DNA from 3 places in the Amycolatopsis silviterrae genome. Region 3 is predicted to be linked to each of the others. Evidence: riboswitches for the same ligand, from Rfam matches in the RefSeq annotation. Region 3 holds a riboswitch; each other region holds the start of a gene.
The links. A riboswitch is a leader RNA that binds a small molecule or an ion and turns the genes downstream of it on or off. The one in region 3 is predicted to bind cobalamin.
Positions count from the first base shown of each region.

Region 1: another riboswitch for cobalamin. It lies ahead of ACFSVL_RS45585 (CoA-acylating methylmalonate-semialdehyde dehydrogenase); the one in region 3 lies ahead of ACFSVL_RS36650 (ABC transporter substrate-binding protein).
Region 2: another riboswitch for cobalamin. It lies ahead of metE (5-methyltetrahydropteroyltriglutamate--homocysteine S-methyltransferase); the one in region 3 lies ahead of ACFSVL_RS36650 (ABC transporter substrate-binding protein).

Region 1 covers NZ_JBHUKS010000041.1:25,768-35,882, forward strand. The annotation lists gene ACFSVL_RS45565 (bifunctional 2-methylcitrate synthase/citrate synthase) at 1-400, opposite strand, end outside; gene prpB (methylisocitrate lyase) at 430-1,323, opposite strand; gene ACFSVL_RS45575 (MmgE/PrpD family protein) at 1,323-2,804, opposite strand; gene ACFSVL_RS45580 (short-chain fatty acyl-CoA regulator family protein) at 2,957-4,357, shown strand; cobalamin riboswitch at 4,430-4,607, shown strand; gene ACFSVL_RS45585 (CoA-acylating methylmalonate-semialdehyde dehydrogenase) at 4,785-6,284, shown strand; gene ACFSVL_RS45590 (acyl-CoA dehydrogenase family protein) at 6,293-7,432, shown strand; gene ACFSVL_RS45595 (enoyl-CoA hydratase/isomerase family protein) at 7,429-8,463, shown strand; gene mmsB (3-hydroxyisobutyrate dehydrogenase) at 8,463-9,347, shown strand; gene ACFSVL_RS45605 (enoyl-CoA hydratase) at 9,344-10,115, shown strand, end outside.
Region 2 covers NZ_JBHUKS010000024.1:57,259-67,373, forward strand. The annotation lists gene ACFSVL_RS30565 (TIGR03084 family metal-binding protein) at 1-526, opposite strand, end outside; gene ACFSVL_RS30570 (VOC family protein) at 978-1,343, opposite strand; gene ACFSVL_RS30575 (enoyl-CoA hydratase-related protein) at 1,554-2,387, shown strand; gene ACFSVL_RS30580 (acetoacetate decarboxylase family protein) at 2,384-2,995, shown strand; partial or broken gene ACFSVL_RS30585 (ribonucleoside-diphosphate reductase subunit alpha) at 3,212-6,187, shown strand; gene ACFSVL_RS30590 (ribonucleotide-diphosphate reductase subunit beta) at 6,201-7,274, shown strand; cobalamin riboswitch at 7,367-7,568, shown strand; gene metE (5-methyltetrahydropteroyltriglutamate--homocysteine S-methyltransferase) at 7,659-9,932, shown strand.
Region 3 covers NZ_JBHUKS010000028.1:137,568-147,682, reverse strand. The annotation lists gene ACFSVL_RS36680 (ABC transporter ATP-binding protein) at 1-886, shown strand, start outside; gene ACFSVL_RS36675 (amidohydrolase) at 883-2,505, shown strand; gene ACFSVL_RS36670 (flavin reductase family protein) at 2,512-3,141, shown strand; gene ACFSVL_RS36665 (DNA alkylation repair protein) at 3,764-4,429, shown strand; gene ACFSVL_RS36660 (methyltransferase domain-containing protein) at 4,413-5,180, opposite strand; gene ACFSVL_RS36655 (barstar family protein) at 5,699-6,181, shown strand; cobalamin riboswitch at 6,254-6,397, shown strand; gene ACFSVL_RS36650 (ABC transporter substrate-binding protein) at 6,503-8,011, shown strand; gene ACFSVL_RS36645 (class I SAM-dependent methyltransferase) at 8,008-8,781, shown strand; gene ACFSVL_RS36640 (ABC transporter permease) at 8,739-9,722, shown strand; gene ACFSVL_RS36635 (ABC transporter permease) at 9,719-10,115, shown strand, end outside.

The DNA of each region.
Region 1 (10,115 bases), on a different contig from region 3:
CCGACGGCAGCGCGGCGAACAGCCGGAGCGCCTTGGCCTGGTTGGCGGCCGGACTGTTGTCGTCCTCGTCCGGGTCGTTCGCGCCGAGGATGCTCACCGCGGTGCGCAGCGTGTCCATCGGGTGCGCGGACTCGGGCAGGGCGAGCAGGGTGAGGACGAGATCGTGCGGAAGGATGCGATGCGCGCGCTCGATCGCGTTCTGCTCGGCCAGCTGGTCCGCCGTCGGGAGTTCGCCATGCCAGAGGAGGTACGCGACTTCCTCGAAGCTGCACTGTGCGGCGAGGTCCTGGACCGGGTAGCCGCGGTAGGTGAGCGAGTTGGTGTCCGGGTTGACCATCGAGACCGCGGTGGTGTCGACGACGACGCCGGCGAGTCCTTTGTGGATAGCGGGTGCAGGCATAGGTGTCCCCTTGACGGAATGCGCGCCGGTCAGACGCGGAAGTCGAAAACGCTTTCGTCGAATGCGTTGTATTCGGAATAGTCGAGAAGTTCGTACAGGTCGCGGCGGTGCTGCATCGAACCGAGCAGCGACGCCTGGCTGCCTTGTTCGGCGATGGTGCGCAGGCCGGTGTCCGCGGCGTGCATGGCCAGCCGCAGCAAGGTGACCGGGTAGATGACGACGTTGACGCCCGCCGATGCGAGGGTCTTCGCGTCGAGCAGTTCGCTTTTCCCGAATTCGGTCATGTTCGCGAGGATCGGGATGTCGACGGCCTGGCGGAGCCGTTCGAAATCGGCGGCGTCGGCCATCGCCTCCGGGAACAGCAGGTCCGCGCCCGCGTCGGCGAATTCCTTGGCGCGGACGATCGCCTCGTCCATGCCGTGCACGGCTTTCGCGTCAGTGCGGGCGGCGATGACGAAGTTCGGGTCGCGGCGCGCGTCGACGGCGGCTTTGATCCGCTTCACCGCGGTGTGGCGGTCGACCACGTCCTTGCCGTCGAGGTGGCCGCACCGCTTCGGGTTGACCTGGTCCTCCAGATGCATCCCGGCGACCCCGGCGTCCTCCAGCAGCTGGACGGTGCGCGCGGCGTTCATCGGCTCGCCGAACCCGGTGTCCGCGTCGACCAGCGTCGGCAGCGCGGTGACCCGCGAGATCTGCTGCGCGCGCCCGGCCACCTCGGTGCTCGTGGTGAGGCCGATGTCGGGCAGGCCGAGGTCGGCCGACAGCACCGCGCCGGAGATGTAGACGCCGTCGAAGCCGCGCCGTTCGATCAGCTTCGCGCTGAGCGGGTTGAAAGCGCCGGGGAGGCGCAGCAGCCGCCCCGAGCCGAGGGCCTCGCGGAAACCGGCGCGTTTCTCCGCGGCGGAGGGCGTGGCGTGGAGCATCAGAAAATCCCCTTCGTCTTCGGGGTCGCGTCGATCGATGCGGGCAGCGTGAGTTCGCGGACTTCGGCGGTGTCCAGTTCGGGCAGTCGGCTGACGGTGTCGAGGAACCGGTCCTGGTCGGCCGGTGCGATCACGCCGTCGGCGAGAGTGCGGAACTTCGCCACGTACTGCTCGCGGGTGAACGGATGAGCGCCCGCCGGATGGGCGTCGGCGACGGCGATCTCGTCGGCGATCGTGGTCCCGTCGGCGAGGGTGACCTCGACGCGTCCGCCGAACGCCGGTTCCGGCGCGTGGTAGCGCCGGGTCCACTCCGGATCCTCCACAGTGGACACTTTGTGCCACAGCTCCACGGTGTCCGGGCGGGTCGCGCGTTCCCGGTCGTAAGACCTCTCGTGGTGCCAGCCGCCGTCCTGCAAGGCGACCGCGAAGATGTACGGAATGGAATGGTCGAGCGTTTCGCGACTCGCGTTCGGATCGTACTTCTGCGGGTCGTTCGCGCCGGAGCCGATCACGTAATGGGTGTGGTGGCTCGTGCGGATCACGATTCGCTCCATCTTGCCCAGCTCGCCGATCCGCGGGCCGAGCCTGCGGGCGAGGTCGATCAGCGCCTGGCTTTGGTACTCCGCTGAATGTTCCTTCGTGTAGGTGTCCAAAATGGACCGCTTGGCCTCGCCCGGGGCGGGCAGAGGCACCGTGTACCGGGCTTCCGGGCCGCCGAGCAGCCACGCGAGGAAACCGTCCTCGCCCTCGTAGATCGGGCTCGGCGCGCCCTCGCCGCGCAGTGCCCGGTCGACCGCCTCGATCGCGGTCTTCCCGGCGAACGCGGGGGCGTACGCCTTCCAGGACGAGATCTCGCCCTTGCGGGACTGGCGGGTGGTCGTCGTGGTGTGCAGCGCCTGGCCGATCGCCTGGTACACGGTTTCGGTGTCCAGCCGCAGCAGCGCGCCGACTCCGCCCGCGACCGACGGGCCGAGGTGCGCGATGTGGTCGATCTTGTGCTCGTGCAGGCAGATCCCGCGGACGAGGTCGACCTGCAGCTCGTACCCGGCGGCGATCCCGCGGACCACATCGGCCCCGGAGCGCCTGGCGTGCTGTGCGACGGCGAGGATCGGCGGGATGTTGTCGCCCGGATGCGAGTAGTCGGCGGCGAGGAAGGTGTCGTGGTAGTCCAGTTCCCGCACGGCGACGCCGTTGGCCCACGCGGCCCATTCCGGGGAGTAGCGACCGGCGACGCCGAACACGGTCGCGCCGGGACTGGCCGGATGGGCGAGCGCCTGGTCGCGCGCGGCGGACACCGGCCGCCGGGACAACGAGGCGGCGGCGACCGCGGCGTTGTCGAGCACCCGGTTGACCACCATCTCGGCGACCTCGGGCAGCACCGGCACCGGGTCGGTGGCGACCGCGGCGAGTTTCCAGGCGAGCTGTTCCTCCCTGGGCAGCGGCTCGGCGGAACGGTAGGTGCGGACGGTGTGGTCGATCATCGCTTTCCTTCGTGACTGGTGAACCCGCTGCTGTGAACGTTGTGATGCTTGACCGTCAGCGTGGCACTCGCGGGTGCGCCCGGCCAGTCCTGCGGCCGGTGAAGTGTTGTGAAGGCTGGCCCGATTCTTGTAACAGTTGTTAAAGTCCGTTTGTGGAGAAGATGTACGCCGGGGCGAGGCTGCGGCAGCTGCGCGAGGACCGGTCGCTGTCCCAGTCGGACCTGGCGAGGCTGCTGGAGATCTCGCCGAGCTACGTGAACCAGCTGGAACACAACGGCCGTCCGCTGACCCTGCCGGTGCTGCTGAAGCTCACCGAGCACTTCGGCGTCGACGCCGAGTTCTTCGCGCCGCAGGACACCGCCCGTCTGGTCGCGGACGTGCGCGAGGTGTTCGCCGACGACACGGTCGACGGTGCGATCTCGCCGGCCGAAGTGGACGAACTGACCACGCAATTGCCCGGCGTCGCCCGCACGATGGTCGCGTTGCACCGGCGCTACCGCGAAGCCGTCGAGAACATCGCCGCGCTCACCGCGGAGCAAGGGATGGACCGCGCCTCGGTGCAGCAGCCGCACGAGCAGGTGCGCGACTGGTTCTACGCCCGCAACAACCACGTCGCCGCGCTCGACCAGGCCGCGGAAGGCCTCGCGGCGGAGCTGCGGCTGCATCCCGGGGAAGTGCGCGCGGGACTGGTCGCCGCGCTGAAGGACCGGCATGGGGTCCGAGTGGTCGCCGAAAACCTCGGTGCCGGGCAACACTTCTTCGACCGCTGGCGGAAGGTGCTGCGGCTGTCGCCGATGCTGCGGCCGGGACAGGCCGCGTTCCGGCTGGGGTCCGAGCTGGCGATGCTCGAAGCGGGCGGCGCGATCGACCGGCTCGCGCACGGCAGCGGCTTCGCCGACGAGACCGCGCGGCGGCTGCTGCGGATCGGCCTCGCCAACTACTACGCGGGCGCGCTGGTGTTGCCCTACCGGGCGTTTCTCGGTGCGGCAGAACGACTTCGCTACGACGTGACGCTCCTGTCCGGCGAGTTCGGCGTCGGCTTCGAGACCGTATGCCACCGGCTGTCCACCTTGCAGCGGCGCGGCGCGCGCGGGGTGCCGTTCTCGTTCGTCCGGGTCGATCGCGCGGGCAACGTGTCGAAACGCCAGTCGGCCACCGGATTTCACTTCTCCCGCGCCGGCGGCTCGTGTCCGTTGTGGATCGTCTACGAGGCGTTCGCCTCGCCGGGCCGGATCGTCACGCAGATCGCCGAACTGCCGGACGGCAAGAAGTACTTCTGGCTGGCCCGCACGGTCACCCGGGAGGCGGGCGGGCACGGCGAGCCGGGCAAGACGTTCGCGATCGGCCTGGGCTGCGAGCTGCGGCACGCGAGCCGCCTCGTGTACTCCGATGGGTTGGCGCTCGGCAAGGACGCGGCGGTGACCCCGATCGGCATGGGCTGCAAGGTGTGCGAGCGCCCGGCGTGCCCGCAGCGCGCGTTCCCGGCGATCGGCCGCCGGATGCGGGTGGCCGACCACGAGAGCAGTCTGCTGCCGTACCCGCCGCTGGAGTGAGAGCGCGGGCAGCGTAGTGCTTCGGCCGTCGCCCGGATGAGGGGTGCGCCACTCTCGACATAGTCGGACTTCCTACTTTATGGTGTCCACAGGTCCACGGTGCAGGGAAGCCGGTGCGAATCCGGCGCGGTCCCGCCACTGTGACCGGGGAGTGCCGTCCCACGCGGGACAAGGCCACTGGCGAGAGCCGGGAAGGCCGGGACGGGGCAGATCCGGGAGCCAGGATACCGGCCGTGGACGTCCGTGTTCGTCCACGAGGATGGAGCAGAACGCATGTGGCTGACCCCTGCCTGCGTGAAAGACGCCGACCCGCCGCCGCTGCGGTAGGTCCGCGCCGTCGTCCCGCCGCGGCGGGATCCGGTGCTTGTCGCGCCGCGTGGTTTCCGTGCGGCAGCTCTCTCCTGCGCTCTTTCCGAAAGGCTTCGTTGTGACTGGTGAACTCACGCATTTCGTCGGCGGCAAACCGGTTCCTGGCACGTCCGGACGGTTCGCCGAGGTCTACGACCCCAGCTCCGGTGCCGTGCAGGCGCGGGTCCCGCTGGCCTCAGCGGCAGAGGTCGCCGCCGCGGTCGGCGTTGCCGCCGAGGCGCAGCGCGAGTGGGCGCGATGGAATCCGCAGCGCCGTGCGCGCGTGCTGATGCGGTTCGTCGACCTGGTTCGCGCGGAGGAGGACAGCCTGGCGCGGCTGCTGTCGTCCGAGCACGGCAAAACCGTCGCCGACGCGCGCGGCGACATCCAGCGCGGGCTGGAGGTCGTGGAGTTCGCGATCGGCATCCCGCACCTGCTCAAGGGCGAGTTCAGCGACAGCGCCGGGACCGGGATCGACGTGTACTCGATGCGCCAGCCGCTCGGTGTCGTCGCCGGGATCACGCCGTTCAACTTCCCGGCGATGATCCCGCTGTGGAAGGCCGGGCCAGCGCTGGCGTGCGGCAACGCGTTCGTGCTCAAACCGTCCGAGCGCGACCCGTCGGTGCCGTTGCGGCTCGCGGAACTGTTTCTGGAAGCGGGTCTGCCGCCGGGCGTGTTCTCGGTGGTGAACGGCGACAAGGAAGCGGTTGACGCGCTGCTCACCGATCCGCGGGTCGAGGCGGTCGGCTTCGTGGGCTCGTCGGACATTGCGCAGTACGTGTATTCGCGGGCCGCGGACCACGGCAAGCGGGCGCAGTGCTTCGGCGGCGCGAAGAACCACATGATCGTGATGCCGGACGCCGACCTCGACCAGGTCGTGGAAGCGCTCGTCGGCGCGGGCTATGGCTCGGCGGGGGAGCGCTGCATGGCGATCTCGGTCGCGGTGCCGGTCGGCGAAGCGACAGCGGACGCGCTGGTGGAGCGGCTGGCCGCGAGGGTGAGGACGCTCAAAGTCGGGGCCGGGCTGGATGAGACCGCCGACTTCGGGCCGCTGGTCAGCGCGGCCGCGGTGCAGCGGGTGCGGGACTACGTGGACGTCGGCGTCGCCGAGGGCGCGGAGCTGGTGGTGGACGGCCGGGATGTCGTGGTCGAAGGGCACGAGAACGGGTTCTTCCTCGGCGGCTGCCTGTTCGACAAGGTGACGCCGGAGATGCGGATTTACCGCGAGGAGATCTTCGGCCCGGTGCTCGCGGTGGTGCGCGCGGCCGACTACGAGGAGGCATTGCGGTTGCCGAGCGAGCACGAATACGGCAACGGCGTCGCGATCTTCACCCGCGACGGCGACACCGCCCGCGACTTCACCGCGCGCGTGGACACCGGCATGGTCGGCGTGAACGTGCCGATCCCGGTGCCGATCGCCTACCACACCTTCGGCGGCTGGAAGCGGTCCGGCTTCGGCGACCTGAACCAGCACGGCCCGGATTCGGTGCGGTTCTACACCAAGACCAAGACCGTCACCTCGCGCTGGCCCTCCGGGGCCAAGGAAAACGCGAGCTTCGTCATCCCGACGATGGACTGAGGCGCGCCGTGCATCTCACCGACGAGCAGCGCGCGCTGCGCGACACGGCGGCGGAATTCGCCGCCGAGCACCTTGCGCCGCACGCGCTGGAATGGGACCGGGACAAGCATTTTCCGGTCGACGTGCTGCGGAAAGCGGCCGAACTCGGCCTCGGCGGGCTGTACTTGCCCGAGGATGTCGGCGGCTCCGCGCTGGGCCGACTCGACGGAGTGCTGGTGTTCGAGGCGCTGGCCACCGGATGCCCGTCGATCGCGGGCTATGTGTCCATCCACAACATGGTCGCCGCGATGATCGACCGCTTCGGCGACGACCGGCAGCGTGGCCGTTACCTGCCGCGGATGTCCACTATGGAATCTCTGGGCAGCTACTGCCTGACCGAACCGGGTGCCGGTTCGGACGCGGCGGCGCTGGCCACCCGCGCGCGCCGCGACGGCGACGAGTACGTGCTGGACGGCGTGAAACAGTTCATCTCCGGCGCGGGCGCTTCCGAGGTGTACGTAGCGCTGGCCCGCACCGGCGGCCCCGGCGCGGGCGGGATCTCGGCGTTCGTCGTGGAGCGGGAGACGCCGGGGCTTTCCTTCGGCGCCAACGAAGCCAAGATGGGCTGGAACGCGCAGCCGACCCGGCAGGTCGTCTTCGACGGCGTCCGGGTGCCGGTCACGGCGCTGCTCGGCGAGGAAGGCGGCGGATTCCGGGTGGCGATGTCCGCTTTGGACGGTGGACGGCTCAACATCGCCGCCTGCTCGCTCGGCGGCGCGGACGCCGCGTTGACCAAAACGGTGCGCCATCTGACCGAGCGGACCGCGTTCGGCAGGCCGCTGTCGGACGCGCAGGCGTTGCAGTTCCGGCTCGCCGACATGCGTACTGGCTTGGAGGCCGGGCGCACTTTGCTGTGGCGTGCGGCGGACGCTTACGACCGCGGAGATCAGGACGCGACGGCGTTGTCGGCGATGGCGAAACGGTTCTGCACCGACACCGGGTTCGAGATCGCCAACGAAGCGCTGCAACTGCACGGAGGATACGGCTACCTCGCCGAATACGGCGTGGAGAAGATCGTCCGCGACTTGCGCGTGCACCAGATCCTCGAAGGGACCAACGAAATCATGCGGGTCATCATCTCCCGCCGGATGTTGCAGGAGGCGGCATGAGCGACGTCGAGTTCATCGTCCACAGCGGGCTCGGCCGGATCACCCTGAACCGGCCGCGCGCCCTGAACGCCTTGAACCACGGCATGGTCCGCGCGATTTCCCAGCACCTGGAGAAGTGGCGCGACGATCCGGGTGTGCGGGCGGTCGTGGTCGACGGCGCGGGCGAACGGGGCCTGTGCGCGGGCGGCGACATCCGGTCCATCTACGAGGACGCCCGCTCCGGCGGCACCGCCTCGCTGGAGTTCTGGGCCGACGAATACCGGCTGAACGCGATGATCGGCCGATACCCCAAGCCCTACGTCGCGATCATGGACGGCCTCGTCATGGGCGGCGGCGTCGGGATCTCCACGCACGGCAGCCACCGCGTCGTCACAGACCGATCCCGCGTCGCCATGCCCGAGACCGGGATCGGGTTCGTGCCCGATGTCGGCGGCACCTGGCTGCTGTCGCGAGCCCCGGGGCAGCTCGGCACGCACGCCGCGCTCACCGCCGCGCACCTGCCCGGCGCCGACGCGATCCACTGCGGGCTCGCCGACCGGTACGTCCCGGCCGACCGTCTCCCGGACCTCTACGACGCCTTGGCCACCCGCACCCCGGACGCCGCGCTGGACCTGGTCGCGGAAACCCCGCCGCCGAGCCCGCTGGCCGCCGCACAGGAGTGGATCGACCACTGCTACGCGCCGGACACCGTCGAAGAGATCCTCATCCGGCTTCGCGAGGGGGGAGACGCGGCGGTCGCGGCCGCCGAGGAGATCGAAGGCAAGTCGCCGACGGCGCTCAAGGTCGCCCTCCGGGCACTGCGCACGGCCGCTGCGCTGCCGGATCTGGAAAGCGCGCTGCGGCAGGAATACCGGATCTCGCACCGCGCGCTCGCGTCGGCGGAACTGGTCGAGGGCGTGCGAGCGCAGATCATCGACAAGGACCGGATGCCGCGCTGGTCACCGTCCACAGTGGCCGAAGTGCCCGACGAGCTGGTCGATTCCTACTTCGCCGATCTCGGCGACGCCGAGCTGACGGGGGTGCGGAACTGATGGCCGTGGCATTTCTGGGCCTGGGCAACATGGGCGGGCCGATGGCGGCCAACCTCGTCAATGCGGGGGAGGCGGTGCTCGGCTACGACCCGGCCCCGGAAGCGGCGGGCATGGCGGCGAAAGCCGGAGTGTCCGTTGTGGACTCGCCTGCGGCCGCGGTCGCCGAGGCACAGGTGGTGATCACCATGCTGCCCAGCGGAAAGCACGTCCTCGACCTGTACCGCGAGATCGTCCCGCTGGCGCGGCCGGACATGTTGTTCCTCGACTGTTCGACCATCGAGGTCGCCGACGCGCGGGCCGCCGCCGAACTGGCTGTCGCCGCGGGGCACCAGGCCGTTGACGCTCCCGTGTCGGGCGGGGTGGTCGGTGCGACGGCGGGCACGCTGACGTTCATGGTCGGCGGCCGGTCCGAGGCCTTCATCGCCGCGGAACCGTACCTGCACCGGATGGGCGCGAAGTTCGTCCACTGCGGAGGCTCCGGGGCCGGGCAGGCGGCGAAGATCTGCAACAACATGATCCTCGGCGTGTCGATGATCGCGGTGAGCGAGGCGTTCGCGCTCGGCCAGGCATTGGGGCTCACCGACCAGGCGCTGTTCGACGTCGCCTCGACCGCGTCCGGACAATGCTGGGCGCTCACCACCAACTGCCCGGTGCCCGGCCCGGTCCCGGCCAGCCCGGCCAACCGCGGGTACGAAGGCGGCTTCGCCAGCGGACTGATGCTGAAAGACCTGCGCCTGGCCCAAGCCGCCGCCGAGACCGCCGGCGTCCGCACCGCACTGGGCGAACACGCGACCGACCTCTACGCCGAGTTCGTCGCCGAAGACGGCCCCGGCCGCGATTTCTCCGCCATCGTCACCACCCTCCGGGAGAACGGAACCGCATGACCGAGACCATCACCGTCGACCGTCCGGCCCCGCGCGTCGCACGGATCACGCTCAACCGCCCGAAGGCGCTGAACGCGCTGAACCTGCAGACCATGCGCGAACTCACCGCCGTGGCCGCCGACCTGGACCGGTCCGACGACGTCGGCGCGATCGTGCTCACCGGTTCGGACCGGGCATTCGCCGCCGGCGCGGACATCAAGGAAATGGCCCCGCGCACGTACAGCGAAATGCACGCCGAGGACTGGTTCGCCGGCTGGGACGCGCTCACCCGCGTCCGCACGCCGCTGATCGCCGCGGTCGCCGGGCACGCGCTGGGCGGCGGCTGCGAACTCGCGATGATGTGCGACCTGCTCCTCGCCGCGGACACCGCGCGCTTCGGCCAGCCCGAAATCACCCTCGGCGTCATCCCCGGCATGGGCGGTTCGCAGCGGCTGACCCGCGCGATCGGCAAGGCGAAGGCAATGGACCTGATCCTCACGGGTCGCACCATGAAAGCCGAGGAAGCCGAACGCGCCGGACTCGTGTCCCGGGTGGTTCCCGCGGCCGATCTGCTCACCGAGGCGGTCGCGGTCGCCGAGAAGATCGGCTCGATGTCCTTCATCGCCGCGACCACCGCCAAGGAGGCGGTGAACCGGGTCTTCGAGTCCACGCTGGCCGAAGGCGTCCTGTTCGAGCGCAGGGTGTTCCACGCGTTGTTCGCGACACACGACCAGAAAGAGGGGATGGCGGCGTTCGTGGAGAAGCGCACGGCGGAGTTCCGCCATGCCT
Region 2 (10,115 bases), on a different contig from region 3:
TGTACGCGAAATCGCGGGTGCGCGTGCCGAACCGGGCGATGTGCCACAACCGCTCGGTGGGCTCGCGCGTGACCCCGAGCGCGTCGGCGATGTCCTGGCCGTGCGCCCAGGTCTCCATCATCCGCGCGGTCGCCATCGACGCCGCACTCATCGGCGGCCCGTACCAGGGCAGCTTCTGCCCCTCCGGCACTGCCGCGAGCGCCTCGGCCAGCGCGGCACGCCCGGCACGCCACTGCGCCAGCAACTCGTCCGGCGGCAGCTCGGCGCCTTCTTCGGCACCCGCGTCGACATAGCTTTCGCCGATGCTCAGCAGGTTTTCGACCTCGGACTGCCAGTCCTCCGGCCGGCTGGCGGAGATCAGCGACTTGCCGTCGGTCCACGCGAGATGCGCGACCTGATGCGCGATGCTCCACCCCGGCGCCGGCGTCGGCCGCGCCCACCCGTCGGCGGGCAAGCCGGCGACCAGGTCGTCGACCGCCTGCGATTCGGCCGCGAGATCCCGGAGGATCCCCGCGAGATCAGCCATTCCTGCGCCTCCCTGCGTCCGCCGCACCACCTCGTGCGCGACCCAGCGTGGCCCCTGGAGGCAGAAAAATCAAGCGCGCATGATTGTTTTATCCGCCGCCGACGTTCCGTGAAGGACTCCTTGCGGGAATCTGAGTCCCGCGCCAGGGACTCAAGCCGCTCTGCCCCACGCCTGCCGGACCATCCACAAAGGACGCCAGAACCGCCGAAATGCCCGGTTGATACCCGCATGGCCATCTCCGAAGGTCCGCGAAGGGCACCCTGAGGGAATCAGAGTCCGTGAAGGTTCCCCTCACGGACGACCCGACCCGAGCGCGCCAGCCGCCGAGAGCCGCGCTGACCCTGGCCAGCCCTTCGACCTGGTCAGACGAGCCTCTACGGCAACCCCGGCGCCGCCTTAATCCCTGGCATCGGAATCTGAGTCCCGCCAGGAGTCCTTCACGGGCAGCGGGTCAGCCGTGCGCGGTGTCGATCACGCAGAACCGGTTGCCCTCCGGGTCGGCCAGCACCACGAAGTCCGGATCCGCCGGGTAGTGCGGCCACTCCACCCGCCGCGCCCCCAGCCCCACCAGCCGCTCGATCTCCGCCGCCTGGTCCGCCGCGTCCCCCGCGTACAGGTCCAGATGCACCCGCGGCACCTCCTGCACCGGCACCGAACTCCGCTGGAACGCCACCCGCGTCCCGGCGCCGCCTTCCGGCACCAGCACCACGAAGTCCGTCGCGTCGTCCCGCCGCACGTACCCCAGCGCCGCGCTCCAGAACGCGACCGCCCGCTCCATGTCGTCGACTCCCAGCACCACCGTGCCCACTGTCAGCATCGCCCCAGCATGCCCGCAGAAGCACGATGTCGACGGCGTCCCGACCACTCCCGTTGCCCGTCGGATCCGGCACGCGGCACCAAGGTCCGTGAAGGACTCCTTGAGGGAATCTGATTCCTTCAAGGAGCCCTTCACGGACCTCCGCGGGAGCAGAGCCCCAAACGCCGAGCGCTATTGACACCGTGAAAACAAGCGCCCTACCGTCACTCCATGGACTCCTACGCGGAGATCACCTACGAGGTCGCCGCCAAGGTCGCGACCGTCCTGCTCAACCGCCCCGAGGCCCGCAACGGCTACACCACCCGGATGGCGGACGAACTGGCCCACGCCCTCGACCGCGCCGACCGGGACGAGGACATCCGCGCGGTCGTGCTCGGGACCACCGGCAAGGACTTCTCCGTCGGAGCCGACCTCTCCTCCGGCGGCTTCGACTTCGGCGACCGCCCGCCGGACGACTGGCAAGAACCCGCAGGCCGCGTCTCGAAGCGGATCTTCACCATGAACAAACCCGTGCTCGCCGCCCTGCGCGGGGCGTCCGTCGGCGCGGGGATCACCATCACGCTCTCCTGCGACTACCGGTTCGCCTCCACCGACTCCAAGTTCGGCTTCGTCTTCACCCGCCGCGGGATCTACCCCGAAGGCGCGTCCGCGTGGTTCCTCCCCCGCCTCGTCGGCATGGGCGCGGCGGTCGACTGGATGGTCAGCGGACGGCTCTTCGGCCCCGACGAAGCGCTCCGGTCCGGGCTCGTCCACCAGATCCACGACCCCGGCGACGTCCTCGCGCAAGCCCAAGAACGAGCCCGAGAAATCGCCGAGACCACCTCCCCGGTCGCCGTCGCGGTCACCCGCCAGCTGCTCTACCGGATGGCCTCGGCCCCCTCGCCGTTCGACGTCCACGAGGTCGACTCGAAGCTCATCTCCCAGCTCGGCGCCAACCCCGACGCCGTCGAGGGCATCGCGTCGTTCTTCCAGAAACGCCCGCCCGAGTTCCCGTTGCGCGTGGACCGCGACCTCCCGCCGTACCTGCCGTGGGTCGGCGAATGACCGAGTACCCGCCCGAACCGTGGCACCTCACCGCCGACGCATACCTCTCGATATGGCGAGTCCCCGTCGGCGAGCTGCCCGAGCTGCCCGCCGGAGCCAAGCCCCTGCTCCTCGGCAGTCAGGCCGCCGTCTTCACCGCCTGGATCGACTACCAGCCGCCCGGCCAGCTCAGCTATCACGAACTCCTCTCCTGCGTCGCCGTGCGCGGGCGCGGGCTGGCCGCGTCGATCACCGACATCTGGGTCGACAGCGAGGTCTCGCGCGCGGGCGGGCGCGAGTTATGGGGCATTCCGAAGGAAATCGCGTCCTTCACCTTCACCGGCGGGCGCACCTTCACCGCGGCGACCTCCGGCGACTGGATCGCCACCGCCGCCTTCACCCCGCGCGCCGGGCTCCCGATCGCCCTCCCGGTACGCTTCGAGATCGCTCAAGCCCGCAACGGCAGCCCGCTGCGTACCCCGGTCGAGTGGCGCGCGAAGCCGCGCGCGGCGGCCGCGGACTGGTCGGTCAACCCGGCCGGGCCGCTGGGCTGTCTGGCCGGTAAACGGCCCGTGGCCAGTGCCGCACTGGACGCCACGAAGCTCCGTTTCGGATCTTGCCCTCGGTGATCGGATAACCCGCCAGGGTGAGAGTGACACGCCATACCTTGGGGCGCGTGCGAGCCCCCACCCCAACATGTAGTCTCTGGGAACCGGCAGCCCCCAGCGACGGGGAGACCGCTTGAAGAGGGCGGCCGGACCGTTTCGACGAAACCGCAGCGCACGGCCTTGACCGGCTGTGTGCCGCTCGAACGCGCCCATTTCGAGGAACTGTTGGAGACACGCATGTCAGTGGATACCGGTCAGCGGCCGCCGTCGGCGGCGGAGGGGGCCCCGAGCGCGGTCCGCGTCATCCGGCGGGACGGAAGCGTCTCGCCCTTCGACGCGGGCAAGATCTCGGTGGCGCTGACCAAGGCCTTCCTCGCGGTCGAGGGCGGCGACGCCGCCGCGTCCTCCCGCGTGCACCACGTGGTCGCGGAGCTGACCGGGCAGGTCGAGGCGGCGCTGCTGCGCCACACCGGCCCGGAAACCGCGCTGCACATCGAGCAGATCCAGGACCAGGTCGAACTCGCCCTGATGCGCGGCGAGCACCACAAGGTCGCCCGCGCCTACGTCCTCTACCGCGACGAGCGCACGAAGGCCCGCGACGCCGCCGCGCCCGCTTCCGCCGAGGTCGCGCTGAGCGTCAAGGGCGCCGACGGCTCGCTCCGCCCGCTCGACTGGGCCCGCGTCTCGCACGTCGTCGGCGAGGCCGTCGCCGGGCTCGAGGACGTGTCCGCCGAGCCGGTGCTGGCCGAGGCCAAGCGCAACCTCTACGACGGCATCACCGCCGACGAACTGGCGCTCGCGCAGATCATGGCCGCGCGCGTGCTCGTCGAGCAGGAGCCGAACTATTCGTTCGTGTCCGCCCGGCTGCTGCTGGACAAGCTGCGCGGCGAAGCGCTGAGCTACCTCGCCGGCACCCCGCGCCAGGCCAGCCAGGACGAGATGGCGACCGAGTACGCGCCGTACTTCCGCGCCTACCTGCGCCGCGCCGTCCAGCTGGAGCTGGTCGACGCCGAGCTGACCCGGTTCGACCTGGACAAGATCACCGCCGCGATCCGCCCCGAGCGCGACCTCGACTTCGGCTTCCTCGGCCTGCAGACGCTGTACGACCGGTACTTCCAGCACCACAACGGCGTCCGGTTCGAGCTGCCGCAGGCGTTCTTCATGCGGGTGGCGATGGGCCTGGCGATCCGCGAGGACGACCGCGAAGCGCGCGCGATCGAGTTCTACGAACTGCTCTCGACGTTCCACTTCATGGCGTCCACCCCGACGCTGTTCAACAGCGGCACCAACCGCGCCCAGCTGTCGTCCTGCTTCCTGACCACGGTGGACGACGACCTGGACTCGATCTTCCAGGCGTACAAGAACAACGCGCTGCTGGCCAAGTACTCCGGCGGCCTCGGCAACGACTGGACCCCGGTCCGCGGCCTCGGCGCGCACATCAAGGGCACCAACGGCCAGTCCCAGGGCGTCGTGCCGTTCCTGAAGATCGCCAACGACACTGCGGTCGCCGTCAACCAGGGCGGCAAGCGCAAGGGCGCGGCCTGCGCGTACCTGGAGACCTGGCACGTCGACATCGAGGAATTCCTCGACCTGCGCAAGAACACCGGCGACGACCGGCGGCGCACGCACGACATGAACACCGCCAACTGGGTCCCGGACGAGTTCCTGCGCCGCGTCGAGGCGAACGCCGAGTGGACGCTGTTCTCGCCGAACGAGACGCCGGACCTGCACGACCTCTACGGCAACGCGTTCGCCCAGCGCTACCGCGAGTACGAGGCGGCCGCCGCGCGCGGCGAGATCAAGGTGTTCCGCAAGGTCCGCGCGGTCGAGCTGTGGCGGCGGATGCTGACCATGCTGTTCGAGACCGGCCACCCGTGGATCACCTTCAAGGACCCGTGCAACCTGCGTTCGCCGCAGCAGCACGTCGGCGTCGTGCACTCGTCCAACCTGTGCACCGAGATCACGCTGAACACGAACACCGAGGAGGTCGCGGTCTGCAACCTCGGCTCGGTGAACCTGCTCAAGCACGTCACTCCGTCCGGTTTGGACACTGAGCGGCTCGAGAAGACCGTGCGCACCGCGGTCCGGATGCTCGACAACGTGATCGACATCAACTTCTACACGATCCCGGAGGCGCGCCGCTCCAACCTGCGCCACCGTCCGGTCGGCCTCGGCATCATGGGCTTCCAGGACGCGCTGTTCGAGATCGGCGTGCCGTTCGCGTCCGCCGAAGCGGTGAAGTTCGCCGACGTCTCGATGGAGCACCTCTCCTACTACGCGATCTCGGCGTCGACCGATCTCGCGCAGGAGCGCGGCCAGTACCAGTCGTTCGAGGGTTCCTTGTGGAGCAAGGGCATCCTGCCGATCGACTCGATGCAGCTGCTCATCGACGCCCGCCAGGGCGACGGCCTCGACGTCGACACCTCCACGACGCTGGACTGGGCCCCGCTGCGCGAGCGCGTCAAGACCGTCGGCATGCGCAACTCCAACGTGATGGCGATCGCGCCGACCGCGACGATCTCCAACATCTCCGGCGTCGGCCAGTCGATCGAGCCGCTGTTCCAGAACCTGTACGTCAAGTCGAACATGTCCGGCGACTTCACCGTCGTCAACCCGCACCTGGTCAAGAGCCTCAAGGCGCGCGGCCTGTGGGACGAGGTCATGGTCAGCGACCTCAAGTACTTCGACGGCAGCCTCGGCCAGATCGACCGCGTCCCGGACGACCTCAAGGCGCTGTACGCGACCGCCTTCGAGATCGAGTCGAAGTGGATCGTGGACGCCGGTTCGGTGCGGCAGAAGTGGATCGACCAGGCGCAGTCGCTGAACCTGTACATCGCGGCCCCGAGCGGCCGCAAGCTCGACGAGCTGTACCGCTACGCCTGGCACAAGGGCCTCAAGACCACGTACTACCTGCGGGCGCAGTCCGCGACGCACGTGGAGAAGAGCACCCTGCGCGGCACCGACGGCAAGCTGAACGCCGTGTGAACCACCCCGACCCCGGCCGCTCCGCCCGCCGCCGCCCCGGCCGCCGCGCCTTCCCCGGCCCCGTCGCCGTCGCCGTCCGCCGCGGTCCCGGCCGCCGCGCCGTCGCCGTCGCCCGCCGCGGCCGTCCCGGCGGAGCCGAAGGAGATGCCGAAGACCGACGTCGACTTCGTCGCCGCCGAGGGCGCTGCCTGCCGGATCGACGACCCCGACTGCGAAGCCTGCCAGTAAGGAACCCTGAACCATGACGAACGTGGAAACGACCGACGCGACCGGCCTCGGCGAGATCGAGGTCGGCGCGGCCCGGATCAACGTCGACGACAAGCGGATGATCAACGCGCGCGCCGACGTCAACCAGCTGCTGCCGATGAAGTACCGGTGGGCCTGGGACAAGTACCTCGCGGCGTGCAACAACCACTGGATGCCGACCGAGGTCGCGATGCAGGCCGACATCGCGCTGTGGAAGTCGCCGGACGGCCTCACCGAGGACGAGCGGCAGATGCTCAAGCGCAACCTCGGCTTCTTCGCCACGGCGGAGTCGTTGGTGGCCAACAACATCGTGCTCGCGGTGTACCGGCAGATCACCAACCCGGAGTGCCGCCAGTACCTGCTGCGCCAGGCCTTCGAGGAGGCCGTGCACACGCACACCTTCCAGTACATCTGCGAAAGCCTCGGCCTGGTCGAGGGCGAGCTGTTCAACATGTACCGCGAGGTCCCGTCCATTTCGGACAAGGACGCGTGGGCGCTGAAGTACACGCAGAACCTGGAGAACCCGGACTTCGAGACCGGCACGCCGGAGGCCGACCAGGCGTTCCTGCGCGACCTCGTGGCGTTCTACGTGATCTTCGAGGGCATGTGGTTCTACACCGGTTTCGCGCAGATCCTGTCGCTGGGCCGGCGGAACAAGATGGTCGGCATCGCCGAGCAGTACCAGTACATCCTGCGCGACGAGTCGATCCACCTGAACTTCGGCATCGACTGCATCAACCAGATCAAGATCGAGAACCCGCACCTGTGGACCGAGGAGTTCCAGGCCGAGGTGCGCGGCATGCTGCAGGACGCGTGCGAGCTCGAGGTGAAGTACGCCCGCGACACGATGCCGCGCGGCATGCTGGGCCTGTCGGCCGACCTGTGCGAGCAGTACATGCACTTCATCACCGACCGCCGCGCCCAGCAGATCGGCCTGACCCCGATCTACGGCGAGAACGAGAACCCGTTCCCGTGGATGTCGGAGGCGATGGACCTGAAGAAGGAGAAGAACTTCTTCGAGACCCGCGTCATCGAGTACCAGTCCGGCGGAGCGCTCGACTGGGACTGATCCCGCTCTCCGGGATCCGCGTCCGGCTTGTGCCGGATCCGCGCCGGAACCGCTAAGCTCGGCCACGCCACTGGTTCGCCAGTGCGTGGCCGAGCTTTTTTCGCCTGGTCGCGCATCGGCGAGGCAACAGGGAACCCGGTGCGAATCCGGGACTGCCCCGCAGCGGTATGTGGGAACGAAAGCCGTCACCGCGAAAGCGGTAAAGCACTGGGCGCCAAGCCCGGGAAGCGACGGCCGGTAGGCACGAGCGACACGCCCACGAGTCCGAATACCTGCCACTGGCACGCACGCCGACGGCGTGCGTGAGTCCGGGCCTCGCGGGAAAGGCACGACCGAAGCACAGCGGTTTCCGCGTGCCCGGGCTCTTCCGGCGAGCACGTGAGGATGCATGCTGTGACCACGATCGGCACCACGATTCTCGGCTACCCGCGAATCGGCCCGGCCCGCGAACTGAAGCGGGCCTTGGAGTCCTACTGGGCGGGAGAGAGCCCCGAGGAGGACCTCCTGGACACCGGCCGGCGCCTGCGCGAGCAAACCTGGACCGCGCTGCGCGACCAGGGTCTCGACTCGATCCCGTCGAGCACTTTCTCCCTCTACGACCAGGTCCTCGACACCACCGCCCTGTTCGGCGCACTACCGGAACGCTTCACCCGCCTGGGCCTGTCCCCACTGGACACCTACTTCGCCGCCGCACGCGGAGTCCCGGACGCACCCGCGCTGGAAATGACGAAGTGGTTCGACACCAACTACCACTACCTAGTCCCAGAACTAGGCCCGGACTCCCGCTTCACCCTCACCGGCGCCGCTCCGCTCGACGAGGTCCGCGAGGCTCGCGCACTCGGCATCACCCCGCGCCCGGTACTCGTCGGACCAGTCACCTTCCTGCTGCTGGCCAAGTCCACCGAACCCGGCTTCACCCCGCTGGAACTCCTGGACACCCTGCTGCCCGCATACGCCGAACTCCTGGGCAAACTGGCCGACGAGGGCGTCGAGTGGGTCCAGCTGGACGAACCAGCCTTCGCAGCCGACCGGACAACACCGGAGTTCAACGCACTCACCCGCGCCTATCACTGGCTGGCCAAGGAAAAGCACCGCCCGAAGCTGCTGGTCGCCGGATTCTTCGGCGGACTCGGCCGCGCGCTAGGCGTACTGGCCCGCTCCCCCATCGAAGCGGTAGCCGTCGACCTGGTCACCGACGCGTCCTTTGTAGACAAAGTAGCCGCGGAAGGAGCGTTGCGAGACAAGGAAGTACTAGCCGGAGTAGTGGACGGCCGCAACGTCTGGCGCACCGACCCCGGCGTCGCGCTAGCCCGCGCAGCACGACTGAGGGACACCGCAGCACACGTAAGCATCTCCACGTCCTGCTCCCTGCTGCACGTGCCTTACGACGTAGCAGCGGAAACGACCCTCGACCCACGCCTTAAGAGCTGGCTCGCGTTCGCCCGGCAAAAGGTAGACGAGGTCGTCCTCCTCGGCCGGGCATTGCGCGGCGAAGACGTAGACCTCGGCCCCGCGCGAGCCGCAGTCGCCGACCGGGCCAGCGCCAAGGAGTTGAACGACGCCAACGTCCGAGCACGCGTCGCAGCACTCCGACCAGAGGACACCGTCCGCCAACCGTATCCCGAACGCGCTGCAGCACAACAAAAAGCGCTGAACCTGCCCCCACTGCCGACCACCACGATCGGCTCCTTCCCGCAGACCGGCGAGGTGCGCCGGGCCCGGGCCGCCCACCGCGCGGGCAAGCTCGACGACACCGGCTACCGCGAAGCGATGCGCACCGAGATCGAGCGCGTCGTGCGGCTGCAGGAGGACCTCGGCCTCGACGTCCTCGTGCACGGCGAACCCGAGCGCAACGACATGGTCCAGTACTTCGCCGAACAGCTGGCCGGGTTCGCGGCGACCGCGGCGGGCTGGGTCCAGTCGTACGGCTCCCGGTGCGTCCGGCCGCCGGTCCTCTTCGGCGACGTGTCCCGGCCGGCGCCGATGACCGTCGAATGGGCGCGGTACGCGCAAAGCCGCACCGACCGGCCGGTGAAGGGCATGCTGACCGGTCCGGTCACGATTCTGGCCTGGTCGTTCGTCCGCGACGACCAGCCGCTGGCCGACACCGCGCGGCAGGTCGCGCTGGCCGTCCGGGACGAGGTCGCGGACCTGGAGGCGGCCGGGATCCGCATCGTGCAGGTCGACGAACCCGCGCTGCGCGAACTGCTCCCGTTGCGCGCGGCGGACCGCGAGGCGTACTTCGGCTGGGCGGTGCCCGCGTTCCGGCTGGCCACCTCGGGCGTCGCGGAGACCACGCAGATCCACACGCACATGTGCTACTCGGAGTTCGGCGACGTGCTGCCCGCGATCGACGCCCTCGACGCGGACGTCACCAGCATCGAGGCCGCCCGCTCGAAAATGGAGGTGCTCGCCGATCTGACCGAAGCGGGCTTCGGCCGCGGAGTCGGGCCCGGGGTCTACGACATCCACTCGCCGCGCGTGCCGGGCGAGGACGAGATGACCGGCCTGGTGCGCACGGCGCTCGGCGCGGTTCCGGCGGAGCGGCTGTGGATCAACCCGGACTGCGGCCTCAAGACCCGCGGTTACGCCGAGGTCGAGCCCGCGCTGCGGCATCTGGTCGGCGCGGCAAGGGAACTGCGCGCCGGACCTCGCTGACGATCCCGGTGCCGGGCGGCTCTGTCGCCCGGCACCGGCCCGAGGATCACCCGAACGGCACGGCCCGCAGGTATTGTCATCGCGTCAATAACGCGGGACCGTGGACGCGGCCGATACCCTGGCCGGGAGGTGGTCGCCATGGCGGACGTGACCGGACAACCGGGAATCCCGACGGCGGGCGGC
Region 3 (10,115 bases):
GATGCTGTCGATGATCGCCGGGTTCACCCCGCTGACGTCCGGATCGATCACTGTGGACGGTCAGGAGATCTCGCGGCTCAAACCGCACCGGCGGAATCTCGGCGTGGTTTTCCAGCAGTACGCACTGTTCCCGCACATGTCGGTGGCCCGCAATGTCGCGTTCGGACTCGCCCAGCGCAAGGTGCCGAAGCCGGAGATCGCTCGGCGGGTGGACGAGGTGCTGGAACTGGTCGGGCTGTCGGCGGTGCGGGACCGGTTGCCGCGCCAGCTTTCCGGCGGGCAGCAGCAGCGGGTGGCCTTGGCCCGGGCGGTGGTTTACGAACCGCGTGCGTTGCTGATGGACGAGCCGTTAGGCGCGCTGGACAAGAAGCTGCGCGATCAGCTGCAACGCGAAATCGCGCGGATGCACCGGGAATTGGGGATGACGTTTCTTTTCGTGACCCATGATCAGCAGGAAGCGCTCACGCTGTCGGACCGGATCGCGGTGTTCAACGACGGCCGGATCGAACAGGTCGGCACGCCGGAGGAACTGTACGAACGGCCGGAGACGTTGTTCGTCGCGCAGTTCATCGGGGAGTCCAATGCTCTGCCGCTCACTCCAGGGGAGGTGACGATCGTGCGGCCGGAACGGTTGACGCTGCACGCTCCTTCGGAATCAGTCCCCAGTGGACACCAGCGGGTGAGCGCGCAGGTGACCGACATCGTGTACGTCGGCGACCACACGCGGATCTGGCTGCGCTACGCCGACGGTGCGCGCGGTTGTGCGGTGTTGTCGGCGGGTGCCGTGCACGAGCATCGGCCGGGAGACGAGGTGACAGTGGCTTGGCATCCGGAGCATCAGGCCGTGGTGCCGAGCAGCGACGTCCCGGAATTGGCGGCGGTATGACTGGGGATTTGCTGCTGCGCGGCGGCGTGGTCCGGACTTTCGACCCGGTGGTCGGCACGGCTTCCGCGGTGCTGGTGTCGGACGGCCGGGTCGCCGCGGTCGGCGACGACCAGACGGTTTCCGCTGCGGCCGCACCGGATGCGCGCGTGATCGAGCTGGCCGGACGGACTGTCCTGCCCGGACTGAACGACGCGCACCTGCACCTGGCTTTCTACGCCGCCGCCGGTCCGGAGTTCTCCGTGGACCTTTCCGCCGCGTCGACGTTGGACGAGGTCGCTCGCGCGCTGGCCGACGCGCCGCCGGGGGAGTGGATCGTCGGCCGGGGCTGGCGGGAAACGACGATCGTCGAGTTCGCGGACGGCCGTGAAGCGCCAACACGCGCTTGGCTGGACGGTGTGACTGGTTCACAGCCGACCGTGCTGCATCACGCGTCGTCACACGAGGTGTGGGCGAACAGCGCGGCGCTGAAATGTGCGGGAATCACAGCGGCGACACCGGATCCTGAGGCGGGCGAGATCGTGCGGGACGCCGTCGGGGAGCCGACCGGGGTTCTCGTCGAGAGTGCGCAGGAGCTGGTCGCGTCGCTGGTGCCGCAGCCGAGCCGGGAGCTGCGGCTGGATTCGATCGTGCGCACCATGGAGCGGTTGAACGCGCTCGGGATGACGAGCGTGACCGACCCGATCGTCCCGCCCGGCCTGTGGCAGGACTACCGGGACCTGCACGCCGCCGGCCGCCTGCGGATGCGGATCACCGCGCTGCTGCACTGGAACTGGCCGTCGCCGACCACGTCCGCCTCTTCGCTGGCGCAGCTGCTGGACGAGACGGACTTCTCCGTCGGCGACGACCTGCTGCGGATCGGCGGCATCAAACTGTTCGCCGACGGCGTGCCGACCCATTGCACCGCGTGGATGCACTCGCCATACCCGTCCGGCGACCACGGCAGCCTGGTGACCTTCGGCCCCGACGACGACGCGCGAGTGCGAGAACTGCACGAACTGATCCTGGTCGCCCATGTGCGGCGGGTGCGGGTGCAGGTCCATGTGACCGGCGACCGGGCCGCGGACGCGGTGGTCGACGCGATCGAGGCGGCGCAGGCGGCCGACCCGTGGCCCGACGCCCGGCACGCGCTCATCCACGGCACGTTCCTGTCCGCAGCGGTGCTGGCCCGGCTGGCGCGGTCCGGAATCGGGGTGATCACCAGCTCGCTGATGAGGACCTACAGCGGCCCGTCGATGGTTCGCGCGCTGGGCGAGTCCCGGTGGGCCGACGCGTTCCCCGCGCGGGCTTTGCTGGACCACGGCGTGGTCGTCGCCGACAGCTCGGACGCACCGGTGACCGTCCCGGACTGGCGGCGCGGCGTCGCGACTTTCACCGGCACACCCGGCCCGAACGAGTTCTCCACCGTGACCACCCCGCTGACCAGGGAGGAAGCGCTGCGCTTGTGGACCACCGGCCCCGCCTGGCTGGAACACGCGGAGGACGTCAAGGGCACTCTCGGTGTCGGCACCCTCGCCGACCTAGCGGTTTTCGCCCACGATCCGGTCACCGCTGAGAGTGCGGAGCTGCTGAGCGTACGGTCGGAATTGACCGTGCTCGGAGGACGTGTAGTGACAGAGTGAGGGCTTGTGTACAGCAGTAATACCGACGCCGACCGCGGCGCTTTCGTGTGGATGGTGAAGAACGCGGTCGTGCCGAGGCCGATCGCGTGGGTGAGCACGGTGGACGGCGCGGGCGTGCGGAACCTCGCGCCGTTCAGCTACTTCGCCCCGCTGACGATGGACCCGCCGACAGTGCTCTTCTCGATCTCTGACACGCCGAAAGACACGCTGGACAACATTACGGTCAGCGGCGAGTTCGCGATCACGATGGCGTTGAGCGGTCAGGAAGAGCTGGTCGCACGCACGGCGTCCACAGTGGACTCTTCGGTGGACGAGGCGGAGCACGTCGGCCTGTCGTGGGCGCCGGGAGTGCGGATCGGGGTCCCGCATCCGGCCGGTGCCGGGCCGAGCCTGGAGTGCACGCTGGTGAAGATCGACGAGTTCAAGGGCTCGCACCTGGTGTTCGGCGAGGTGGTGGGAGTAGCAGTGGACGACCGCCTCCTCCGGCCGGACGGCCGCCTGGACCAGGACGCATACCACCCGGTCGGCCGCATGGGCGGCGCGACGTTCACCCGGGTGGACAACTGGGTGCGGGTCCCGATCCCGGCTCCGGAGGAGTTCCTGGCCGGAAGCCAACACCCGAACCCGCGCCGCTAGTTCCCGGATCTGCTGTCCGTGAGGGGAACCCTCACGGACATCGGTGGGCCAACGCCAGGGAATTAAGCCGGGTGGTGCCAGCCTGCTGACCGTCCATAAAGGACGCCGGCGTCGATGAAATGCCCGGCTAAGGCCGATATGCCCGTTTCTTCCGGGCTGTGAGGGACTCCCTGAGGGAATCTGATTCCCTCAGGGAGTCCCTCACGGACGACACGTTCAGTTCCGGCCGCCCGCGTTGGGGGTCGGCGCGGTCTCTTGCCGAGCCCGGCCGCAGGCGTCGGGAACAGGATCGTCGTCCGTGAAGGACTCCTTGAGGGAATCAGATTCCCTCAAGGAGTCCTTCACGGACCTAAGAATATGGTCAGATGGGCAGTAATCGGGCATTTCGGTTGCGCTGGCGTCCTTTATGGACGGTCAGCAGGTGTTGACGCCACGCGACGTAAGTTCCTGGCATTGGGGACTCAGCGTCCGTGCGGGTGGCCCTCACGGACCCCGCCGCCGCTGGAGTCCGTGAAGGTTCCCCTCACGGACAGCGAACCGTCGCTCGGCGGAGGCGCTGCGGCGAACTGTCCGGCAGGTCCCGTATCCTCGACCCCGCCCACACCTGACCAGGGAGGTCCCCGTGGCCGACGCAACCCTCGCCGGCGTCCGCGCCCGGCTCGCGGACCTCGACGACCCCAAAATCCGGGCCGTCAACGAGAAGCACGGCGACGACCACAGCGTCAACCTCGGCAAGCTCCGCGCCCTCGCCAAGGAACTCAAAGCCCAGCCCGATCTCGCCCTCGAACTGTGGCGGACCGGCGACACCAACGCCCGCCTGCTCGCCCTCCTCGTCGCGCGCCCCAAGCAGTTCGGCCGCGACGATCTCGACCGGATGCTGCGCGAGGCGGGCACCCCCAAGGTCCAGGACTGGCTTCTCGTCAACATAGTCAAGAAGACCCGCCACGCCGAGGAACTCCGCGTGGCCTGGCTCGACGACGCCGACCCGGTGGTGGCGAGCGCGGGCTGGACGCTGACCGTCGACCGCGTCGCGAAGAAGCCCGACGGGCTCGACCTTTCCGGGCTGCTGGACGTCATCGAAGCCGAGATGAAAGCTGCCCCGGACCGGTTGCAGTGGGCGATGAACCACTGTCTCGCGCAGATCGGCATCGAGCATCCCGGCCTCCGCGCCCGCGCGATCGGCATCGGGGAGCGGCTCGGCGTTCTCAAGGACTACCCGACCCCGCCGAACTGCACCTCGCCCTACGCGCCGGTCTGGATCGCCGAGATGGTCAAGCGGCAGGCTTGACGAAGACCCCGACGAACACCATGCTCGCGGCCAAAAACGGCCCCTCGGCCAGCGCCGCCAGCCACCGGTCGCCCTCCGCCCGGTCCAGCTGACCCGCCCGCACCGCGCGTTCGGTGTTCCGGCTCAGGCCGAGAATCTTGTCCGCCGTCCCGAAATCGCGGAACACCGGCGTCGCCACCGAGACGTCGCGCACCTCCAGCCCGGCGGCCAGCGCCAGCCGCGCCAAGGAGCGGCCGACGGTCGCGTTTCGGACCATCGTCGAGCACACGAAACGGTTGAACGCGCGGTTCGTCGCGGGCTCCCCGGGATCGACCACCAGGCTGTCCCAATCCGGCTCGGCGACGCACGCCAGCCCGCCCGGCCGCAGCACCCGGTGCAGCTCCGCGAAAACCCCGGCGGGATCGGCGACGTGCTGCACCATCCGGTCCGCCCGCGCCCGGTCGACGCTCGCGTCCGCCAGCGGCAGCGCGTGCGCATCGCCCAGCCGGACCGAGACGTGCGGCGCGGAAGAGGCCGCCGCCTCGACCATTCGCGGTTCCGCGTCCACCCCGATCACCGTGCCCGAGGACGTCACCGCCTCCGCCATCGCGGGCAGGTCGGTGCCGGGCCCGCAGCCGACGTCCAGCACGGTCAGCCCGGGCCGCAGCTCGAGTGCGGTCAGCACCTGCCGTTTGTAGTCGCGTCCGGCTTCCGCGACACGGGCGTAGTAGTCGACTTTGTCCGGTCTGGGAACTCCGAAAGTCTCGGCCATGTCTTCGAGTGAACCAGAAAACCGCGAGGCGCCGCAGGCTCGGCTCGACCGGCCGATCCTCTCCGCGGGCCGTTCATGCGAAAGAAGGACTGTGCGGGATTTGCCGATTTAGGTACCGTGGCAAGGGGGCCTCATTATCGCAGCTCATGCACAATGAGGGGGAATCCGATGGTTGTTCGCCTTTCGTGCACACTGTGCGTGCGCTGATAGCGCTGGCAGTTTCGTTTTCGGCGCTCCCGGGTACGGCGGCCGCCTCCAGCGTCCGGCCCGCCAGCGCTCAGGCGAACGCCGAAGTCGTTCGTATTCCGGGATGTTCGCCGCGATCGCCGACGGCAGAAGAGGACTGCCCGCATATTCTTGAGGCGTACCACTGCGTCCTCGACCGCAATTGGTCTCCGTAGCGGGGCTCAAGGGCGGGAAGGTGCACGAAAATTCCGACGGAAAGCTCCAACGCTTGGTGATGGACAAAACGATCCGACCGGCAATTCGTGGTACACGACGTCGTCGAAGGGTAGGCCTTGTCTTCACTGCCCGCCGTTGTCGAACCGCGTTCCTGGGACGACGTGCTCCTGCAGAACCCGAACCCGGACTTCGGCACGGGCGACGAGGTGCTGAGCTGGGCGAAACCGTCCCTGCCAGCGCGCTGGAAGCGCGACTTTGACGAACTCCGGCAGCGCCCTCCCGAGGGCGGCGCACTGCTGAAGGTGATCGACGCCGCGTCGTGCCGGACCGATCAGGCGCTGTTCGGCGTATTCGCGGAGGAACTCCAGTTCCCCGGCTACTTCGGGCACAACTGGGACGCGTTCAACGAATGCCTGTCCGATCTGGTGGTACTGGACGACGGCGGGCTGGGCTCGGCGTTCGGCGATCTTCCCGGCGTGGCCGCGCGGGCGCTCGTGGTGGTGCTGCTGCGTGCCGAGGAACTGCTGGCCGAGTCCGGACCGGCGGGATTCGCCAGGTTCGTCCGGTCGGTGCAGTTCGCCGACATCGAGCACTCCTGAGGCTCACTAGGGAACCGGTGCCAGCCGCACCCGAGGCGTCCCGGTACGCCGTGGCCGATCCCCGCACGTGACATTACGCACGAACCGCGCGCGCCCGGGCCGCACCGCCTAAGGTGTGGCGGGCGTGGAGGGAAGACCGGTGCGATTCCGGGGCTGCCCCGCAACTGTGAGGCTCGCCGAGCCGAAGCCAGATACCTCCGCGGGATCCATTGATCGGTCGGCGCCACGCGGGTTTGGCCAGGCCGGAGAGCCGCCGCGGCACGCGGGCGGCTCTTCTTCCGGTTCTCCCGTCCCGGCATCGGCCCGGCGCGAGGGAGTCCCATGACCGTGCGCAGGCGCGGGTTCCTGCTGGGCGCCGCGGGCGTGCTCGCGGCCGGCTGCGGCGGCCCCCGGGCGTCCGGCGGCTCCGGCATCGACACGTTTTCCGCCGTGCTCAAGGGGTCCGGCACCGACGAACGGCTCGATCCGGGCACCAGCCACCTGTTCATCGACGAAGCACGGCTGAAAGCCCTGTACGACGGGCTGTTCGAGGTCGACGACACGATGCGGCCGGTACCGCGGCTGGCCCGTTCCGCCGAGCCGAACGCCGACGGCACCCGCTGGCGGCTCTCGCTGCGCGACGCGCGCTGGCACGACGGCGCGAAATTCACCTCCGCCGACGTGCTTTACACCCTGTCGCGCGTGCTCGGCCCGCCCGGACCGCAGCCGTTCATCGCCGCCGCGACGCTGGATTCGATCGACCTCTCGCAGTCGCGCGAAGTGGACGAACGGACGGTGGAGATCGCGCTGAAACGGCCGTCGTTCGAATTCCTGACCGCGCTTTCCGCGTACGGCACCAAGATCGTCCGCAACGGCACGAAGGACTTCAAGAAGCCGGTCGGCACCGGTCCGTTCCGGTTCGAGTCGTTCCGGCCCGGCCGCGAAATGGCGGCGACCGCGTATGCCGATTACTGGGACGGTGCGCCGAAGATCAGCCGGCTGCGCATCCTCAGCGCGGAAAACGACGCGCGCCCGGCCGCGTTGCGCGGCGGCCAGGCCGATTTCGCCGACGATCTGACCCCGGCCGCGGCGAAGACGTTGCGCGCGGCGAGCGGGATCGACGTGCATTCAGCGCCGCACAGCGGAATCTACTACTTCGCGATGAAAACCGACCGGCCGCCGTTCGACAACGCGGACGTCCGGCGCGCGATGATGCGGATGGTCGATCGCGAGGAACTGGTGAAGGTCGCGCTGCAGGGCGAAGGCGAGGTCGCCAACGATGTGTTCGGCAACGGCTTCGAGTACTACGCCGATCTGCCGCCGCACCCCTATGACCCGGACCAGGCGAAAGCGTTGCTGCGCAAGGCAGGCGCGGAGAACCTGACCTTCGAACTGTTCACCGCGCCCGCGGCAGCGGGATTCGTCGACGCGGCGAACCTCTTCGCCGAACAAGCCAAACGCAGCGGGGTGACGGTGAAAGTCCGGGTCGGTTCCGGCGACACCTATTACTCCGAATCGCTGAAAGCCGGTCAGCTCACCATGGGCCAGTCCGGTCCGCTGCCGATCCCGAACCATTTCGCGTCCCGGTTGCTCGGCGGCGCGCCGCAGAACCGCACCAACTGGCGCGATCCGGAATTCGACGCGCTGTACCGCCAGGCGCTGGCCACCGCGAACCAGCCGCGGCGGGCCGCGCTCTACCGCCGGATGCACGAAATCCTCCACGACCGCGGCGGTTTCGTGTTCTGGGGCAACGCGACCTGGACCAGCGCCGCCTCCGCGCAGTACCGCGGAATTCCCGCCGGAGTGCCCAATTCGCTGAACTGGGCCCGATTCGACAAGGTGACCCGATGACCCTTTCCGAGACCTCCCTCACCGCGGACCGCGCCCGGTACTGGCTGGAGCGCTGGGACCGGCAGCAGGAGTTCTACATGCCCGACCGCGAGGAGCGGTTCGCGGTGCTCGGCGACGTCCTGGCCGAACTGGTCCCGCGCGAGGACCCGCTGATCGTCGACCTCGGCGTCGGCCCCGGCTCGCTCTCGACCCGCCTGCTGGCCCGGTTCCCCGCCGCACGAGTGGTCGGAGTGGACGCCGACCCGCTGCTGCTCGGCCTCGCCGACCTCGCGTACGGCAGCGCCCGATTCCGCACGGTCACAGCAGATCTGCGTCAGCGCGGCTGGTACGAGGCGCTCGAACTCGACCGCGCCCCCGACGCGTTCGTCAGCACGACCGCACTGCACTGGATGAACCGCCTGCCGCTGCGCGATCTGCTGGGCGTCTGCGGCGAAACCCTCGCTCCCGGCGGTGTTTTCGTCAACGGCGACCACCTCTACGAAGGTGCTGCCGGACCGCAGCTCGACACCCTGAACCGCGCACTGACCAAGCGGCGCGCGGCCCGGGCCGGAGTGGTGCGCGACGAGGACTGGGCGGCGTGGTGGCAGGCCGTCGAAGCGGCTCCGGAGCTGGCCGACCTGGTCGCCGAGCGCGCGGGCGGCTTCGCGCACGAGGTCACCGACCGCCCCTCCGTGCACGATTACCTGGCCTTCCTGCGCGAGGCCGGGTTCGCCGAGGCCGGCACGGTGTGGCAGGTCGGGGACGACCGCATCGTCGCCGGGATCCGCTGACTCCCGGCGCGCGGTTCGCGCTGCGCCGGCTCGGCATCGGCGCGGGCCAGCTCGCGGTGCTGGTCGCGCTGGTGTTCGGGCTGTCCCTGCTGCTGCCCGGCGACGCCGCGGACGTGCAGAGCAGCGACCTGTACAGCGACCGGCAGCGCGCGGAAACGCGGGAGCTGCTGGGCTTGGACGTCGCGCCGCTGCTGCGGTTCGCCCGCTGGCTCGGCCACGCGGCGACCGGTGACTTCGGCACGTCCTACGCCAGCGGCGAGCCGGTTTCCGAGGTGATCGCCGGGCCGTTCGCGATCACCGGCGTCATGGCCGCGTTCACCACGATCCTGCTGCTGCCGCTGGCCGGCTGGGCGGGCTTCGCCGCCGGGCTGCGGCCGGGTTCGCTGCGGGACCGGGTGATCACGACGGTGAGCGTGTTCTTCGACGCGATCCCGGATTTCGTGCTGGCGGTGCTGCTGGTCGCGTACGTGGCGATCGGGCTCGGCCTGTTCCCGGCGACCTTCCTCGGCGTCGACCTGGGCACCATGCTCGCCGAACCGGGGTATCTGGTGCTGCCGCTGGTGGTGATGGTCGCGCGGGTGGCCGCGCCGCTGGTCCGGCTGGTGCGGGCGGGGGTGATCGACGTGTCCGCGAAGCCGTACGTCGAGCAGGCGCGGCGGCTCGGCGTCGGCCGGGTTTCGCTGCTGCTGCGGCACATCGCGCCGAACGCGCTGGGCCCGGCGATGCAGGAACTGGGCCGGACCGGCGACGGGCTGCTGTCCGGGGTGCTGATCGTGGAGGCGGTGTTCGCGCTGCCCGGCATCGCCTCGACGCTGATCGGCGCGATCGGGGACCGCGACGAACCGGTGATTCTCGCGATCGTGCTGGTGACCGGGGCGGTGGCGGTGCTGGTGAACGCGCTGATCGACCTGGCCGGGCGGCGGATGGCGCCGTCCCGGTGAAGGCGAGATGGGCGTACGCGGGGATGGTCGCCGTCCCGGTGCTGGTCGCGATCGCCGGCCCGGTCGTAGCGGGCTGGGCTCCGGCTGAGCACCAGGCTCCGTTCGGCCCGTCGACCTGGTCCCCGTTCGGCACCGACCGGCTCGGCCGCGACGTCCTCGCCGCCGCGCTCGAAGGCGGCCGCACACTGCTGGTCGTCACTGCCCTGACCGTGCTGTGTGCCTACGCGATCGGCTTCACTCTCGGCATGGCCGCCGCCGCGGCACCCCGCCCATGGCTGGAAGACCTGATCATGCGCCCGCTCGACGTCCTGCTGTGCCTGCCCTCGCTCCTGATCATCATCGTCGCCGCGGTGCGCACCAACGGATCCACCGTCGCGATCGCGGCGGCGGTCG